Regions from separate parts of the Streptomyces sp. NEAU-YJ-81 genome, predicted to be linked through region 2. Evidence: riboswitches for the same ligand, from Rfam matches in the RefSeq annotation. Region 2 holds a riboswitch; the other holds the start of a gene.
What was found. A riboswitch is a leader RNA that binds a small molecule or an ion and turns the genes downstream of it on or off. The one in region 2 is predicted to bind thiamine pyrophosphate.
Positions count from the first base shown of each region.

Region 1 (7,405 bases), on a different contig from region 2:
TGACCGCCCGCCCCAGGTGGGGCGGGTACTGCAGCGGAACGGTGACACCGGCGGGTCAGTTGTGCGACGCGGCGGCGATCGCGGCCAGCTCCTCGAGCGCGGAGGTCCAGGACAGCGTGGCGTACTCGGCGTGCTTGGCCTTGGCGTCGTCGGGGACGGCCAGGGCACGGATACCGCTCTCCGCCAGCCGCAGCCGGGTGCCCCGCCCCTCGGGGGAGAGCGCGAACTCCACCAGGGTCGCCTCCCCGGGGTCCGAGGGCGCGTGATCGGGTTCCAGGGCCAGCCGGAAGCGGAAGAGCGTGTCGGGGACCGCCTGCTCGACCTGACCGTGGAACTCTCCGTGTTCGTCCCACCGGAACCGGAGCCTCCCGCCGGGGTGCGGATCGATCTCGCAGCCGCCGGGGGCGTACCAGACGCGGATGTGCTCGGGCGTCGTCAGCACCCGCCACACCCGGTCGATCGGCGCCGGTACGTACACCTCGCGCTCGATCCGGTCGTCCACGGTCACGGTCACGGCGACCACCTCCGCGCTGTGCGCTGCTCCCTCAATCCACGGTAGAGGGCCGCGCCGGGCCCGGACAGCGGCGGGCCGGACGCTGGGTCGCTGGGCGGGGGCATGGCCGGACGCCGGGCTTGGGCGGGGGTCTGGTCGAGCGCCGGGTTCGGGCGGGGGACCGGCCGAACGCCCTGCCCGGACGGCGGCTGGCCGAGCGCCCTGCCCGGACAGGGGCTAGCCGAACGCCGGGCGCTCGGGGTCCAGGGCCGCCAGGCCCTCCGTCGGGCTCGACGCCTCGGCGAAGTGGCGGCGCGGGATCCGGCCCGCCCGGTGGGCCAGCCGGCCCGCCTCCACCGCGTGCCGCATCGCCCCCGCCATCAGCTCCGGCTCCTGGGCCCGGGTGACGGCCGAGGCGAGCATCACCGCCGCGCACCCGAGCTCCATGGCCAGCGCGGCGTCCGATGCGGTCCCCGCGCCCGCGTCCAGGATCACCGGCACGGTGGCGCGCTCGGTGATCAGCTGGAAGTTGTGCGGATTGCGGATGCCGAGACCGGAGCCGATCGGGGAGCCGAGCGGCATGATCGCGGCGCAGCCGACGTCCTCCAGCTTCCGGGCCAGGATCGGGTCGTCATTGGTGTACGGGAGGACCGTGAACCCGTCGTTGACCAGCGTCTCGGCGGCGTCCAGCAGCTCGATCGGATCGGGGAGCAGGGTGCGCTCGTCGGCGACCACCTCCAGCTTGACCCAGTCCGTGCCCAGGGCCTCCCGGGCGAGGCGGGCGGTGAGCACGGCCTCACCGGCGGTGAAACACCCGGCGGTGTTGGGGAGCGGGCGGATGCCGTGCCGGTTCAGAACGGAGAGCACCGACCCTTGCACCGTGGGGTCGAGCCGCCGCATCGCGACGGTCGTCAGCTCGGTGCCGGAGGCCAGCAGCGAGCGTTCCAGGATCTCCAGGCTGGGAGCGCCGCCGGTGCCCATGATCAGGCGGGACCCGAAGTCGGTCCCGGCGATGGTGAGCGGGTCGGGGGTGGTGAGGGGCGCGCGGCCCGGGGCGTTCGGGGGGGTGGTGACGGGTGTGGCGGCAGTAGCGGCCGTGGTTGCAGTAGCGGCCGTGGTGGGAGCCATGGGTGGATCAGCCTCCTTGGACCGCGGTGAGGACCTCGACGCGATCACCGTCGCCGAGCGGGGTCGCGGGCCATTGGGTGCGTGGGACGACCGTCTCGTTGACGGCGGCGGCGACGCCCGAGGGCGCCTGGGTGAGGGTCGCGACAAGCCGGTCGAGGGTGGTCCCGTCCGGGACCTCGCGGGGCTCGCCGTTGACGGAGACGGTCATGGGTGCTGCTCCTGTGCTGGGGAGGGTGTGGCTGCGGGGGCCGCGAAGCGCCGCGGGGTGAACGGCCGGGCCTCCGGCGGGAGTTCTCCGCTCGTCAGCGCCTCGGCCATGACATCGCCGGTGATCGGGGTGAGCAGGACGCCGTTGCGGTGGTGGCCGGTGGCCAGCAGCAGCCCCGGCAGCGCGGTCGGGCCGAGCATCGGGGCGTTGTCGGGTGAGCCGGGGCGCAGCCCGGCACACGTCTCCACCAGCGGCAGTTCGGTGATGCCGGGCACCACCTCATGGGCGTCCCGCAGGAGTTCGTAGACCCCGCCCGCGGTGACCGTGGTGTCCCAGCCCAGCTCCTCGCTGGTCGCGCCGATGACCAGCTCGCCGTTCTCGCGCGGCACCAGGTAGACCGGCCCGCCGCGCACCACGGCCCGTACGGTCCGGGAGAGGAACGGCGCGTACCGCTCGGGCACCGACAGCCGCAGCACCTGCCCCTTGACGGGTCGTACGGGCGGCAGGACGTCGTCGGGGACGCCCGCGAGCCGTCCGCTGAGGCTGCCGGCGGCCAGGACGGTCCGCTCGGCAGCCAGGCGCGTACCCCCGGTCAGCTCGATCCCGGTGGCGCGGTCGCCGTCCAGCAACAGCCGCTCCGCGCGGGCGCGGTGGAAGGTGACCCCGGCCCGCTCGCACGCGGTGAGCAGCGCCGCCGTCAGCCGCCGCGGGTCCACCTGGTTGTCGCCGGAGACGCGCAGCCCGCCGTGTACGCCCGGCGCGAGCATCGGTTCCAGACGGCGGCATTCACGCCCCGTCAGCCATTCGGTCTCCAGCCCGAGCCCCTGCTGGAACGTGTGGAGATCGCGCAGCTGGGCGCGGTCGTCGGCGTCGAACGCCACGGCGAGCGTGCCGCAAGAGCGGTGGCCCACGTCCTGGCCGCTCGCCTCCTCCAGCTCGGCCACGAAGTCCGGATAGCGGCGCGCCGAGGCCAAGTTGAGCCCGAGCAGGGTCTGCTCACCGTAATGAAGCTCGGTGACGGCGGCCAGCATCCCCGCCGCCACCCAGGCGGCTCCGCCCCCGGGCGCCGGGTCGGCGAGGGCGGTGCGCAGCCCCCGCTGGGCCGCCCGCCAGGCCGTGACCAGGCCGATGATGCCGCCCCCGATGACGAGGGCGTCGTACGGTCCGCCCACGGATGGTCGGCGGCCAAGCCCAGAGGTGTGTGGTCCGTCGTCGTGACCTGGTGCGTGCGTGGACACGGTGCCCCTCCCTTCGCCGGCATGACCCGGATCAGGTTCGTACGGTCGGAGGCCGTTCCAGCCTCCCTCTCAGCCCGGTACGTCCGGGCTCCCGCGAGTGCTCTGCCCCGCCACCCTAGTACGGCCCCGAATCGCCCGAAAGCCCGACCACCCACCAGCCCCCGCCCCCTCCCCTCTGTGCCCGAGATCTCCCCTCGCCCTCTGCGGTCCGCCCCACCAGCCGCAATACAGTGATCGTGTGAGCGATGAGACGACGACGAAGCCGTCCTCGAGCGGCGGCGAACAGCGGGTGGTGATCGTCGGAGCGGGCATGGCGGGGGTGCAGACCGCCGTCGCGCTACGCGAACAGGGCTGGACGGGGGAGATCGTCCTGCTGGGCGCGGAGACCCACCAGCCCTACGACCGGCCGCCGCTGTCCAAGGCCGTGCTGCTCGGCAAGGCCGAGGGGTCGACGCTCGACGTGGACTTCGCCGGGCTCGGCATCACGCTGCGGCTCGGCGTCCAGGTCACCGGGCTCCGTACGGACAAGCGGCTCGTCGAGACCGCGACCGGACAGCTCCCGTACGACGTCCTGGTGATCGCCACCGGCGCTGAGCCGGTCCCGCTGCCGGGCAGCGAGGGCGTGCCCGGCGTCCATCTGCTGCGCACCCTGGACGACGCGGTGCGGCTGCGCCCGGTGCTCGCCCGGCAGCGCGAGATCGCGGTCGTGGGGGCGGGCTGGATCGGCGCGGAGTTCGCCACGGCGGCGCGCGAGGCGGGCTGCGCCGTGACCGTCGTCGAGGCCGCGGACCGGCCGCTGGCGGGCGCCCTCCCGGCCGAGGTCGCGGCCCCCATGGCGGCCTGGTACGAGGACTACGGGGCCCGGCTGGTGACCGGCGCCCGGGTGGCCTCCGTGGACGAGAGCGGGCTGGTGCTCGGCGACGGCACCCGGCTGCGGGCGGGCGCGGTGGTCGTCGGGATCGGGGCCCGGCCGGCCACGGACTGGCTGGCGGGCTCGGGCGTGGAGCTGGCCGAGGACCGCTCCGTCGCCGCCGACGACCGGCTGCGCACCTCGGCGCCGGACGTCTACGCGGTCGGCGACTGTGCCTCCTTCCCGTCCGCCCGCTACGGCACGCGGCTGCTGGTGCACCACTGGGACAACGCGCTGCAGGGGCCGCGCACCGTCGCCGCCAATGTGGTGGGGAGCCGGATGGTCGCCCACTTCCCCGGCGCGGTCTACGACCCGGTGCCGTATTTCTGGTCCGAGCAGTTCGGGCGCTTCGTGCAGTACGCCGGGCACCATTCGGAGGCCGATGACTTGGTCTGGCGCGGCGATCCGGCCGGTGCCGCCTGGTCGGTGTGCTGGCTGCGCGAGGGCGCCCTGGTCGCCCTGCTGGCCGTCGGCCGTCCGCGCGATCTGGCCCAGGGGCGCAAGCTGATCGAGCGCGGCGCCCGGCTGGACCGGACGCGGGCCGAGGACCCGTCGGTGCCGCTGAAGTCGGCCGTCTGCTGACCGGCCGGTTGGCCGCCGGGCGGGGCGTGTGGGGCGGGCCGGGCGGCCCGCGCGGCGGGCGCCCGGCTACCCACTGTCAGTCCCAGATGGCAGGCTTGTTCCGTGACCGAGATTGACGCAAAGATCGATGCTCTCGTCCCCGCCTGGCTCACCCTCCCCGACGTCGCCGAGCGACTCGGTGTCGAGGTGACGCGCGTCCGGCAGCTGGTCAAGGAGGGCCAGCTGATCGCGGTGCGCCGTGGCGAGAACAGGGTGCTTCAGGTGCCCGAGGAGTTCATCGCCGACGGAAAGGTCGTCAAGGGCCTCGTAGGGACCTTGACGCTGTTGAAGGACGACGGCTTCAGCGACGAAGAGATGCTGGAGTGGCTCTTCACCCCCGACCCGAGCCTGCCTGGCACCCCGGCACGGGCCCTGGGCGAGAATCGCGGTACGGAAGTGAAGCGGCGCGCGCAGGCGCTCGCCGTCTGATGTTGCTCCCGTCCAGCTTTCGGCGGCCTTCCGTACGGGCTCGTACAGAGCCCGTACGGGGCGTGTACAGGGCTGGTCGCTCTCGCGTTTTCGTCGCCGTTGTCGCATGTAATCGCACGTAGTCGCGTGTTGTCGCACACGGCGTACGGGCCGGGCTCCGCGCCCGGCCCGTACGCCGCCGACCCTCCGGGGGTACCGAACCATGTCCACCACCGCCACCGCGCATGAGCAGCTGGCCGACGCCCGCCTCTATCTGTGCACCGACGCACGGAAGCGCCAGGGCGACCTGCCGGAGTTCCTGGACGCCGTCCTGGCGGCGGGCGTGGACATCGTCCAGCTGCGGGAGAAGGAGATGGAGGCGGCCGAGGAGCTGGAGCACCTCCAGGTCCTCGCGGATGCCTGCCGTCGCCATGGAAAGCTGCTCGCCGTCAACGACCGCGCCGATGTCGCGCATGCCATCGGCTCGGATGTGCTCCATCTGGGCCAGGGCGATCTGCCGGTGCCCGCGGCGCGCGCGATCCTCGGCGCGGACGTGCTGATCGGGCGCTCCACGCATGCGGAGGCGGAGGTGGACGCGGCGGCCGTCCAGCCCGGTGTGGACTACTTCTGCACCGGCCCCTGCTGGCCCACCCCCACCAAGCCGGGCCGCCCCGCCCCCGGGCTGTCCCTGGTGCGCCACGCCGCGGCGCTGGGCACCGAGCGGCCGTGGTTCGCCATCGGCGGAATCGACGCGTCCAACCTGGATCAGGTCCTGGAGGCGGGCGCCCGCCGCATCGTCGTGGTCCGGGCCATCACCGCTGCCGACGACCCGGCGGTGGCGACGGCGGAGCTGGCCAAGCGGGTGCGCGCGGCCTGACCGGGGCCCGGCCCCGGCTTTTCACCCGGCTTTCACCCGGTTTTCATCCGGCTCGGCTCGTCCGCCGGTCGAGGGCGCGCCGAGCTGTCCGCACTGCGGACAGAAAGCTGGCAAAACCCCCAAACCTCCGCGGCCGGGTGGGCGTAGCCGAGCCGGGTGGATAGCCTGCACGTATGGCCCTAGGCACCGCTTCCACCAGGACCGATCGCGCCCGGACCGTGCGCGATCTGCTCGCGTCGGGCGAGCAGTCGTATTCCTTCGAATTCTTCGCCCCCAAGACGGCGAAGGGCGAGCAGACGCTGTGGAACGCCATCCGCAAGCTGGAAGCCGTCTCGCCCACCTTCGTCTCCGTGACCTACGGAGCCGGCGGTTCCTCCCGTGAGGGCACCGTGCGCGTCACCGAGAGCATCGCGACGGACACCACGCTCACCCCCGTCGCCCATCTGACCGCCGTCAACCACTCCCGGGCCGAGCTGCGCAACATCATCGGGCAGTACGCCGGCGCCGGGATCCGGAACATGCTGGCCCTGCGCGGCGACCCGCCGGGCGACCCCACGGGGGAGTGGATCCGGCACCCCGACGGCCTCGACTACGCCGTCGAGCTGGTCCGGCTGATCAAGGAGTCCGGAGACTTCTGCGTCGGCGTGGCCGCGTTCCCCGAGATGCACCCCCGCTCGACGGACTGGGACACCGACATCCGTCACTTCATCGACAAGTGCCGTGCGGGCGCCGACTTCGCCATCACGCAGATGTTCTTCTACCCCGAGGACTATCTGCGGCTGCGCGACCGGGTCGCGGCGGCGGGCTGTACGACACCGATCATCCCTGAGATCATGCCCGTCACGAACGTCAAGCAGATCGAGCGGTTCGCACAGCTCAGCAATGCCGCGTTCCCGCCCGAACTGGCTGAACGGATCCTGGCGGTGAAAGACGACCCGGCGGCTGTACGCTCGATCGGAATCGACTACGCCACAGAGGTGTGCGCGCGGTTGATGGCCGAGGAGATCCCCGGGCTGCACTTCATTACCCTGAACCACTCCCCGGCGACGCTGGAAATCTACGAGAATCTGGGACTGCATCAGCGGTCCTGATCCTGATGACGGCAGCCGACGGGCGGCCGCATTGAGAGGGGCGGGCATGGGCTGGACGGTCCTCTACATCGCATTCGGCGTCGTCGCGCTGTGGCTGCTGGGGGAGGTCCTCCTCCAGTACAAGGCGCGGCTGCGCTGGCGGCTGCTGGCCTTCGTCGGCTTTCTGGGCGTGGTCGTCGGCGTGCTGATCCCGTCGGTTCCGGTGATCGGGGTGGGGGCGATCGCCTTCGCCATAGGCCAGACGTATGTGACGCTCTCCTTCCGGCGCGGTTTCGCCGCGGGCTGGGCGCTGAGCGGCGGGCTGCCCGGACTGCTCGGCCGCGAGGAGCGCCCCCGGCCGGACGACTCGGACAAGGAGCCGATCCTCGAGGTGTCCGACCTGGAGGCGGTCCCGGCGGCGCAGCCGGAGCCGCCCACGTACCAGCCGCAGC
Region 1 is NZ_JAGFNO010000034.1:50,403-57,807, forward strand. It holds gene J5X86_RS52190 (SRPBCC domain-containing protein) at 56-514, opposite strand; gene J5X86_RS42390 (thiazole synthase) at 731-1,621, opposite strand; gene thiS (sulfur carrier protein ThiS) at 1,629-1,829, opposite strand; gene thiO (glycine oxidase ThiO) at 1,826-3,001, opposite strand; TPP riboswitch at 3,059-3,172, opposite strand; gene J5X86_RS42405 (NAD(P)/FAD-dependent oxidoreductase) at 3,378-4,559, shown strand; gene J5X86_RS42410 (Rv2175c family DNA-binding protein) at 4,662-5,027, shown strand; gene thiE (thiamine phosphate synthase) at 5,230-5,883, shown strand; gene metF (methylenetetrahydrofolate reductase [NAD(P)H]) at 6,057-6,974, shown strand; gene J5X86_RS42425 (hypothetical protein) at 7,021-7,405, shown strand, end outside.
Region 1: another riboswitch for thiamine pyrophosphate. It lies ahead of thiO (glycine oxidase ThiO); the one in region 2 lies ahead of J5X86_RS17665 (thiamine ABC transporter substrate binding subunit).

Region 2 (7,405 bases):
TCGCGGAGCCGTACATTCCGCTGCGTGCGGTGCGCCACCTGGAGAAGGGGCGCGTGGTGATCTTCGGCGCGGGTATGGGCATGCCGTACTTCTCCACGGACACCACCGCGGCCCAGCGGGCGCTGGAGATCGACGCGCAGGCCCTGCTCATGGGGAAGAACGGCGTGGACGGGGTCTATGACTCCGACCCCGCCCGCAACCCCGATGCGGTGAAGTTCGACGCCCTGGAGTACAGCGAGGTGATCACCAGGGACCTGAAGGTCGCCGACGCCACCGCGATCACCCTCTGCCGGGACAACAAGCTGCCCATCCTCGTCTTCGAGCTCCTGGCCGAAGGAAATATCGCGCGCGCGGTGAAGGGTGAGAAGATCGGCACGCTGGTGAGCGACCAGGGCTCCCGGGCCTGACGGCTCGAACGGGGGATGGACAACGGCCTGCCGGTCGGACACCGTGCAGGAGAAGACGCACGCAGGGGCGAGGCTCTGCTTACTGATAACACCAGGAGCAAGTGGTGATCGAAGAGACCCTCCTCGAGGCCGAGGAGAAGATGGAGAAAGCCGTTGTGGTCGCCAAGGAGGACTTCGCCGCGATCCGCACCGGGCGTGCGCACCCGGCGATGTTCAACAAGATCGTGGCGGACTACTACGGTGCGCTGACGCCGATCAATCAGCTCGCGTCGTTCTCGGTGCCGGAGCCGCGCATGGCCGTGGTCACGCCGTTCGACAAGACCGCGCTCCGCAACATCGAGCAGGCGATCCGGGACTCGGATCTGGGCGTCAACCCGAGCAATGACGGCAACATCATCCGGGTGGTGTTCCCCGAGCTCACCGAGCAGCGCCGTAAGGAGTTCATCAAGGTCGCCAAGGCCAAGGGCGAGGACGCGAAGATCTCGATCCGCAGCGTCCGGCGCAAGGCCAAGGAGTCCATCGACAAGCTGATCAAGGACGGCGAGGTCGGCGAGGACGAGGGGCGCCGCGCCGAGAAGGAGCTCGACGACACCACGGCGAAGTATGTCGCGCAGGTGGATGAGCTGCTCAAGCACAAGGAAGCCGAGCTGCTCGAGGTCTGATGAACGACTCTTCCTGGGGGGCCCCACCAAGCGCCGGATTCCGGGCACCGGGCGGTCAGGGCACCTCCCCCGGCTACGGCTGGGTGGCGGCGCCTTCTTCGGCGGGTCCCGCGCACGAGGTGGGCGAAGCGGCGCAGACTCGCCCCATGCCCACCGTGCCCCACGCGGGCGGCGACTCCGGCGAGGCCGCCGACCGTGACCGGGGGGCCGCTCGGCTGAGCGGCCCCCTCTTCCGCGACGAGCGGGAGCCGCAGCCCGGACCCCGGCCGCCCGCCGGGCGCCCGCCGACGCCCCCCGACCCCGCGCCCGACCCGGCCTCGGCCGACGGCGGCGCGCGCGGCGCCGGTGCCGGGCAGGGGAAGAAGAGCGCGGGCCGTAATCTGCGCGCCGCGATAGGGGTGGGCATCGGCCTCGGCGTGATCATCGTGGCCTCGCTCTTCATCTACAAGCCCGTGTTTGTCGGCGTGGTAGCGGTCGCGGTGGTGGTCGGGCTCTGGGAGCTGACCTCACGGCTGACCGAGCGCAAGGGCATCCGGGTCCCGCTGGTGCCGCTCGCGGTCGGCGGGGTCGCCATGATCGTCGCCGGCTATGTGCGCGGTGCCCAGGGCGCGGTGGTGGCGGTGGCGCTCACAGCGCTCGCGGTGCTGGTCTGGCGGATGACCGAACCGCCCGACAACTACCTCAGGGATGTCACCGCGGGCGTCTTCGCCGCCTTCTACGTGCCGTTCCTGGCCACCTTCGTGGCGCTCATGCTCGACACCGGGGACGGCCCGTGGCGGGTCCTCACCTTCCTGCTGCTGACCGTGGTCAGCGACACGGGGGCGTACGCGGTGGGCTGGCGCTTCGGCAAGCATCCGCTGGCGCCGCGGATCAGCCCCGGCAAGACGCGCGAGGGGCTGCTGGGCGCGGTGACCTTCGCGATGGTCGCGGGCGCGCTGTGCATGCAGTACCTCATCGACGACGGCGTCTGGTGGCAGGGCCTGCTGCTCGGCCTCGCCGTCGCGGTCAGCGCGACCCTGGGCGACCTCGGCGAGTCCATGATCAAGCGGGACCTCGGCATCAAGGACATGGGCAAGCTGCTGCCCGGCCATGGCGGGATCATGGACCGGCTCGACTCGCTGCTGCCCACCGCGCCGGTCGCGTGGCTGCTGCTGGTGATCTTCGTGGGCGGCGGCTGACGAGGCCGCCCACGGGCCCCGCGCCACACATGGCGCGGGGCCCTTCGTACGTCTGCGACACTGGGTGAATCATGCCTAAGCCCGGAGAACTCACCTTCGCCGCGCCGCGCGGGGCCAAGAAGCCCCCGCGGCATCTTGCCGACCTCACACCCGCCGAGCGCCGGGAGGCCGTCGCCGCCCTCGGGGAGAAGCCCTTCCGGGCCAGTCAGGTGTCGCGTCACTACTTCGCGCGTTACGTCGACGACCCCGCACAGTGGAGCGACATACCGGCCGCCGCGCGCGAGAAGCTGGCCGCCGGGCTGCTGCCGGAGCTGATGAGCGTGGTGCGCCACATCAGCTGCGACGACGACACCACGCGCAAGACCCTGTGGCGGCTCTTCGACGGCACGCTCGTGGAGTCCGTACTGATGCGCTACCCGGACCGGGTCACCATGTGCATCAGCTCACAGGCGGGCTGCGGGATGAACTGCCCGTTCTGCGCCACCGGCCAGGCGGGGCTGGACCGCAATCTGTCCACCGCCGAGATCGTGCACCAGATCGTCGACGGAATGCGGGCCCTCCGCGACGGTGAGATCCCCGGTGGGCCGGCCCGGCTGTCCAACATCGTCTTCATGGGCATGGGCGAGCCGCTGGCCAACTACAACCGCGTCGTCGGCGCCATCCGCCGGCTCACCGACCCCGAGCCCGACGGCCTCGGCCTTTCGCAGCGCGGGATCACCGTCTCGACCGTCGGCCTCGTGCCGGCGATGCTGCGGTTCGCCGACGAGGGGTTCAAGTGCCGGCTCGCGGTGTCGCTGCACGCGCCCGACGACGAGCTGCGCGACACCCTCGTGCCGGTCAACACCCGCTGGAAGGTGCGCGAAGTCCTGGACGCCGCGTGGGAGTACGCGGAGAAGTCCGGCCGCCGGGTCTCCATCGAGTACGCGCTGATCAAGGACATCAACGACCAGGCGTGGCGCGCCGATCTGCTCGGCCGGCTGCTCAAGGGCCGCCGGGTGCATGTGAACCTCATTCCGCTCAACCCGACGCCCGGCTCCAAGTGGACGGCGTCCCGGCCCGAGGACGAGAAGGCGTTCGTGGCGGCCCTGGAGGCCCACGGGGTGCCGGTGACCGTCCGGGACACCCGTGGCCAGGAGATCGACGGGGCCTGCGGGCAGCTGGCGGCTTCGGAGCGCTGAGGACCGGCTGATACGGTGCCTGAGCATCGTCGCATCATGCGATCGTCGCAAAACTGAACATCCGTACAAGTGAACATTCCGACAGGGGAGCGCTCACAGCGCTGAGAGTGCGGCACGGCCGCAGACCCTCGGACCTGATCCGGGTCATACCGGCGTAGGGAGTCAGCATCACCATGAACAGCCAGCTTCGGCGTGCCATCTCAGCCGCCCTTTTCGGCTCACTGGCGTTGGGCGCGCTCGTCGGCTGCGGCGAGGATTCCAAGAGCGGCGCGGACTCCAAGACGGTCACCCTGGTCACGCACGACTCGTTCGCGGCCTCCAAGGCGGTCCTCAAGGAGTTCACCAAGGAGACCGGCTACAAGGTGCGGGTGCAGGCCGGGGGCGACGCCGGAGCCGCCGTCAACCAGGCGATCCTGTCCAAGGGCCACCCCCAGGGCGATGTGTTCTTCGGCGTCGACAACACCCTGCTCTCCCGGGCGCTCGACAATGACCTGTTCACCCCCTACACGGCGAAGGGCCTCGACAAGGTCCCGACGGCCCTTCAGCTCGACCGGGCCGAGCACCGCGTCACCCCCGTCGACTTCGGCGACATCTGCGTCAACTACGACCGTAAGTACTTCGCCGACAAGAAGCTGGCGCCGCCCCGGACGCTGGAGGATCTGACCAAGCCCGCCTACAAGAACCTCCTCGTCACCGAGAACGCGGCCACCTCGTCCCCCGGCCTCGGCTTCCTCCTCGCCACGGCCGCCAAGTACGGCGACGACGGCTGGAAGGGCTACTGGAAGAAGCTGCGGGCCAACGGCGTCGAGGTCGTCGACGGCTGGGAGCAGGCGTACTACGACCGGTTCTCCGGCTCGGCCGGCGGCGGCAAGGGCGACCGGCCGCTCGTCGTCTCCTACGCCTCGAGCCCGCCCGCCGAGGTGGCCGACGCCAAGACCAAGCCCGCCAAGGCCCCCACCGGGGTGGCGACGGGCACTTGCTTCCGGCAGGTGGAGTTCGCCGGGCTGCTGAACGGAGCGGGCAACACCAAGGGCGGCAAGGCGCTGCTGGATTTCCTGCTGAGCAAGCGGTTCCAGGAGGACGTCCCGCTGAACATGTACGTCAACCCGGCGCGCGAGGACGCCAAGCTGCCGGAGCTGTTCACCCGGTACGGGGTCAGGATCGCCGACTCCGCCACCCTGGCGCCGCAGAAGATCGCCAAGAACCGTGAGCCGTGGGTCAAGACATGGTCCTCGCTGGTCCTGTAGAGCCCCGCGAGAACCGTAAGACGGCCGACGGCCACCGTAAGGCCGACAGGGCAGCCGGCGGCGGCCGTCGCGCGCTCGCTCTCCGGCTCGCCCTGATGGCGGTGCCGCTCGCCTTCTTCGCGGTCTTCTTCGCCTATCCGGTGGCCGCCATCGTCACCCGGGGGCTGCGCGTCGGCGGGCAGTGGCGGTTCGGCCGGATCGCCGAGGTGGTCACCGATCCGGCGACGCTGGACGTCCTGTGGTTCACCTGCTGGCAGGCGGTCGCGTCGACCGCCCTCACGCTCGCGGTCGCGCTGCCCGGCGCCTATGTCTTCGCCCGCTTCGACTTCCCCGGCAAGGGGCTGCTGCGGGCCGTGGTGACCGTGCCGTTCGTGCTGCCGACCGTCGTCGCCGGATCCGCCTTCCTGGCTCTGCTCGGCCGGGGCGGGCTGCTGGACGAGCTGTGGGGGATGCGGCTCGACACCTCCGTCTGGGCGATCCTCCTGGCCCATGTCTTCTTCAACTACGCGGTCGTCGTCAGGACCGTCGGCGGGCTGTGGGCCCAGCTCGACCCGCGCCAGGAGGAGGCCGCGCGGGTGCTCGGCGCGAGCCGGCTGTCGGCCTGGCGCCGGGTGACGCTGCCCGCGCTGGCCCCCGCAGTCGCCGCCGCCGCGCTGATGGTGTTCCTGTTCACCTTCACCTCCTTCGGCGTGATCCAGATCCTCGGCGGCCCCCGCTACGCCACCCTGGAGGTGGCGATCTACCGGGAGACCGCACAGCTGCTCGACCTGCCCACGGCGGCGGTGCTCACCCTCGTCCAGTTCGCCGCGGTCGCGGCCGTGTTGGCCCTGCACGCGTGGACCGTAAGGCGCCGGGAGAGCGCCCTGCGGCTCGTCGACCCCGGCCGCACGGCGCGCCGGCCGAACGGCCCGGCGCAGTGGGCGCTGCTGTGGGGCGTGCTGGCGGTGGTCGCGCTGCTGATCGTGACACCGCTCGCGGTGCTGGTGGAACGCTCGCTGAACGGACCGGACGGCTACGGATTCACCTACTACGAGGCGCTCAAGTCGGCCGCCGACAGCGGAGGCACCTTCTTCGTGGCACCCATGGAGGCCATCGGGAACTCCCTGCGGTTCGCGGCGGTCGCCACCGTCTTCGCCCTCGCCGTGGGCGGCCTCGCCGCCGCCGCGCTCACCCGTAAGGCGGGCAGGCTGGTACGGGGCTTCGACGCGCTGCTGATGCTGCCCCTGGGCACCTCGGCCGTCACCGTGGGATTCGGGTTCCTGATCGCCCTCGACGAGCCCCCGCTGGATCTGCGTGCCTCCTGGTTCCTGGTGCCGCTCGCCCAGGCCCTGGTGGGCGTGCCCTTCGTCGTACGGACCATGCTGCCCGTGCTGCGGGCGGTGGACCACCGGCTCCGGGAGGCGGCGGCCGTGCTCGGGGCGTCCCCGTGGCGGGTCTGGCGGGAAGTGGACCTGCCGCTGGTCGGGCGGGCCGTGGCGGTCGCGGCGGGCTTCGCGTTCGCCGTCTCCCTGGGCGAGTTCGGGGCGACCGTCTTCATCGCGCGCCCCGACCAGCCGACCCTCCCGGTGGCCATCGCCCGTTTCCTGGGCCGGGCCGGACAGCTCACCTACGGGCAGGCGATGGCCCTGAGCACGATCCTGATGCTGGTCTGCGCCGGATCGCTGCTGGCACTCGAGCGCATCCGCACCGACCGTTCCGGAGAGTTCTGAATGACGCTGCTGCGACTGGACGAGGTGACCGTAAGGTTCGGCCGGCGCGATGCGCTGGACGCCGTGGATCTGGAGGTCGCCGAGCACGAGACGGTCTGTGTGCTGGGCCCGAGCGGAAGCGGCAAGTCCACCATGCTGCGCGTGGTGGCCGGGCTGCAGCGCGCCGACGACGGCCGGGTGTGGCTCGCCGGACAGGACCAGAACGGGGTGCCCACGCACCGGCGCGGGGTGGGGCTGATGTTCCAGGACCACCAGCTTTTCCCGCAACGGGACGTGGGCGGCAATGTCGCCTTCGGGCTGCGGATGCGCAAGGTGGGGCGGGCGGAGGCGGATCGCCGGGTCGCCGAACTGCTGGAGCTGGTGGGGCTGCCGGGCGCCCAGCGCCGCCCCGTCGACTCGCTCTCCGGCGGCGAGCAGCAGCGGGTGGCGCTCGCCCGCGCGCTGGCCCCGCGGCCCAAGCTGCTGATGCTGGACGAGCCGCTGGGCCAGCTCGACCGGGGGCTGCGGGAGCGGCTGGTGATGGAACTCCGCGAGCTCTTCGCACGGCTGGGGACCACCGTCCTCGCGGTCACTCATGATCAGGGGGAGGCGTTCGCGCTCGCGGACCGGGTGGTGGTGATGGACAACGGCCGGATCGCCCAGACCGGCACCCCGCTGGAGGTGTGGCAGCGGCCCGCCACCGAGTTCGTCGCCCGTTTCCTCGGCTTCGACAATGTGGTCGAGGCGACCGTGGACGGCGAGGTCGCCGACACCCGCTGGGGCAAGCTGCCCGTTCCGCCCGGCTCCCGGCCGGGCCCCACCAGGCTGCTGGTCCGCCCGGCCGGGGTGCGGCTGACGGACCCCGAGGAGGGGCTGGCGTGCACCGTGGAGACGCGCACCTTCCGCGGCGACCATGTGGCGCTCATCCTGCGGCCGGCGGACCTGGCCGCGCCGCCTCTGCAAGCGTCCTGCGCCCTGCGGGACGCCCCGGAGGCGGGGGCCCGGGTGGGGGCGGCCTTCGACCCGGCCGATGTGGTGCTGTTGG
Region 2 is NZ_JAGFNO010000006.1:334,077-341,481, forward strand. It holds gene pyrH (UMP kinase) at 1-407, shown strand, start outside; gene frr (ribosome recycling factor) at 512-1,069, shown strand; gene J5X86_RS17655 (phosphatidate cytidylyltransferase) at 1,069-2,247, shown strand; gene rlmN (23S rRNA (adenine(2503)-C(2))-methyltransferase RlmN) at 2,319-3,425, shown strand; TPP riboswitch at 3,499-3,603, shown strand; gene J5X86_RS17665 (thiamine ABC transporter substrate binding subunit) at 3,599-4,672, shown strand; gene J5X86_RS17670 (iron ABC transporter permease) at 4,768-6,381, shown strand; gene J5X86_RS17675 (ABC transporter ATP-binding protein) at 6,382-7,405, shown strand, end outside.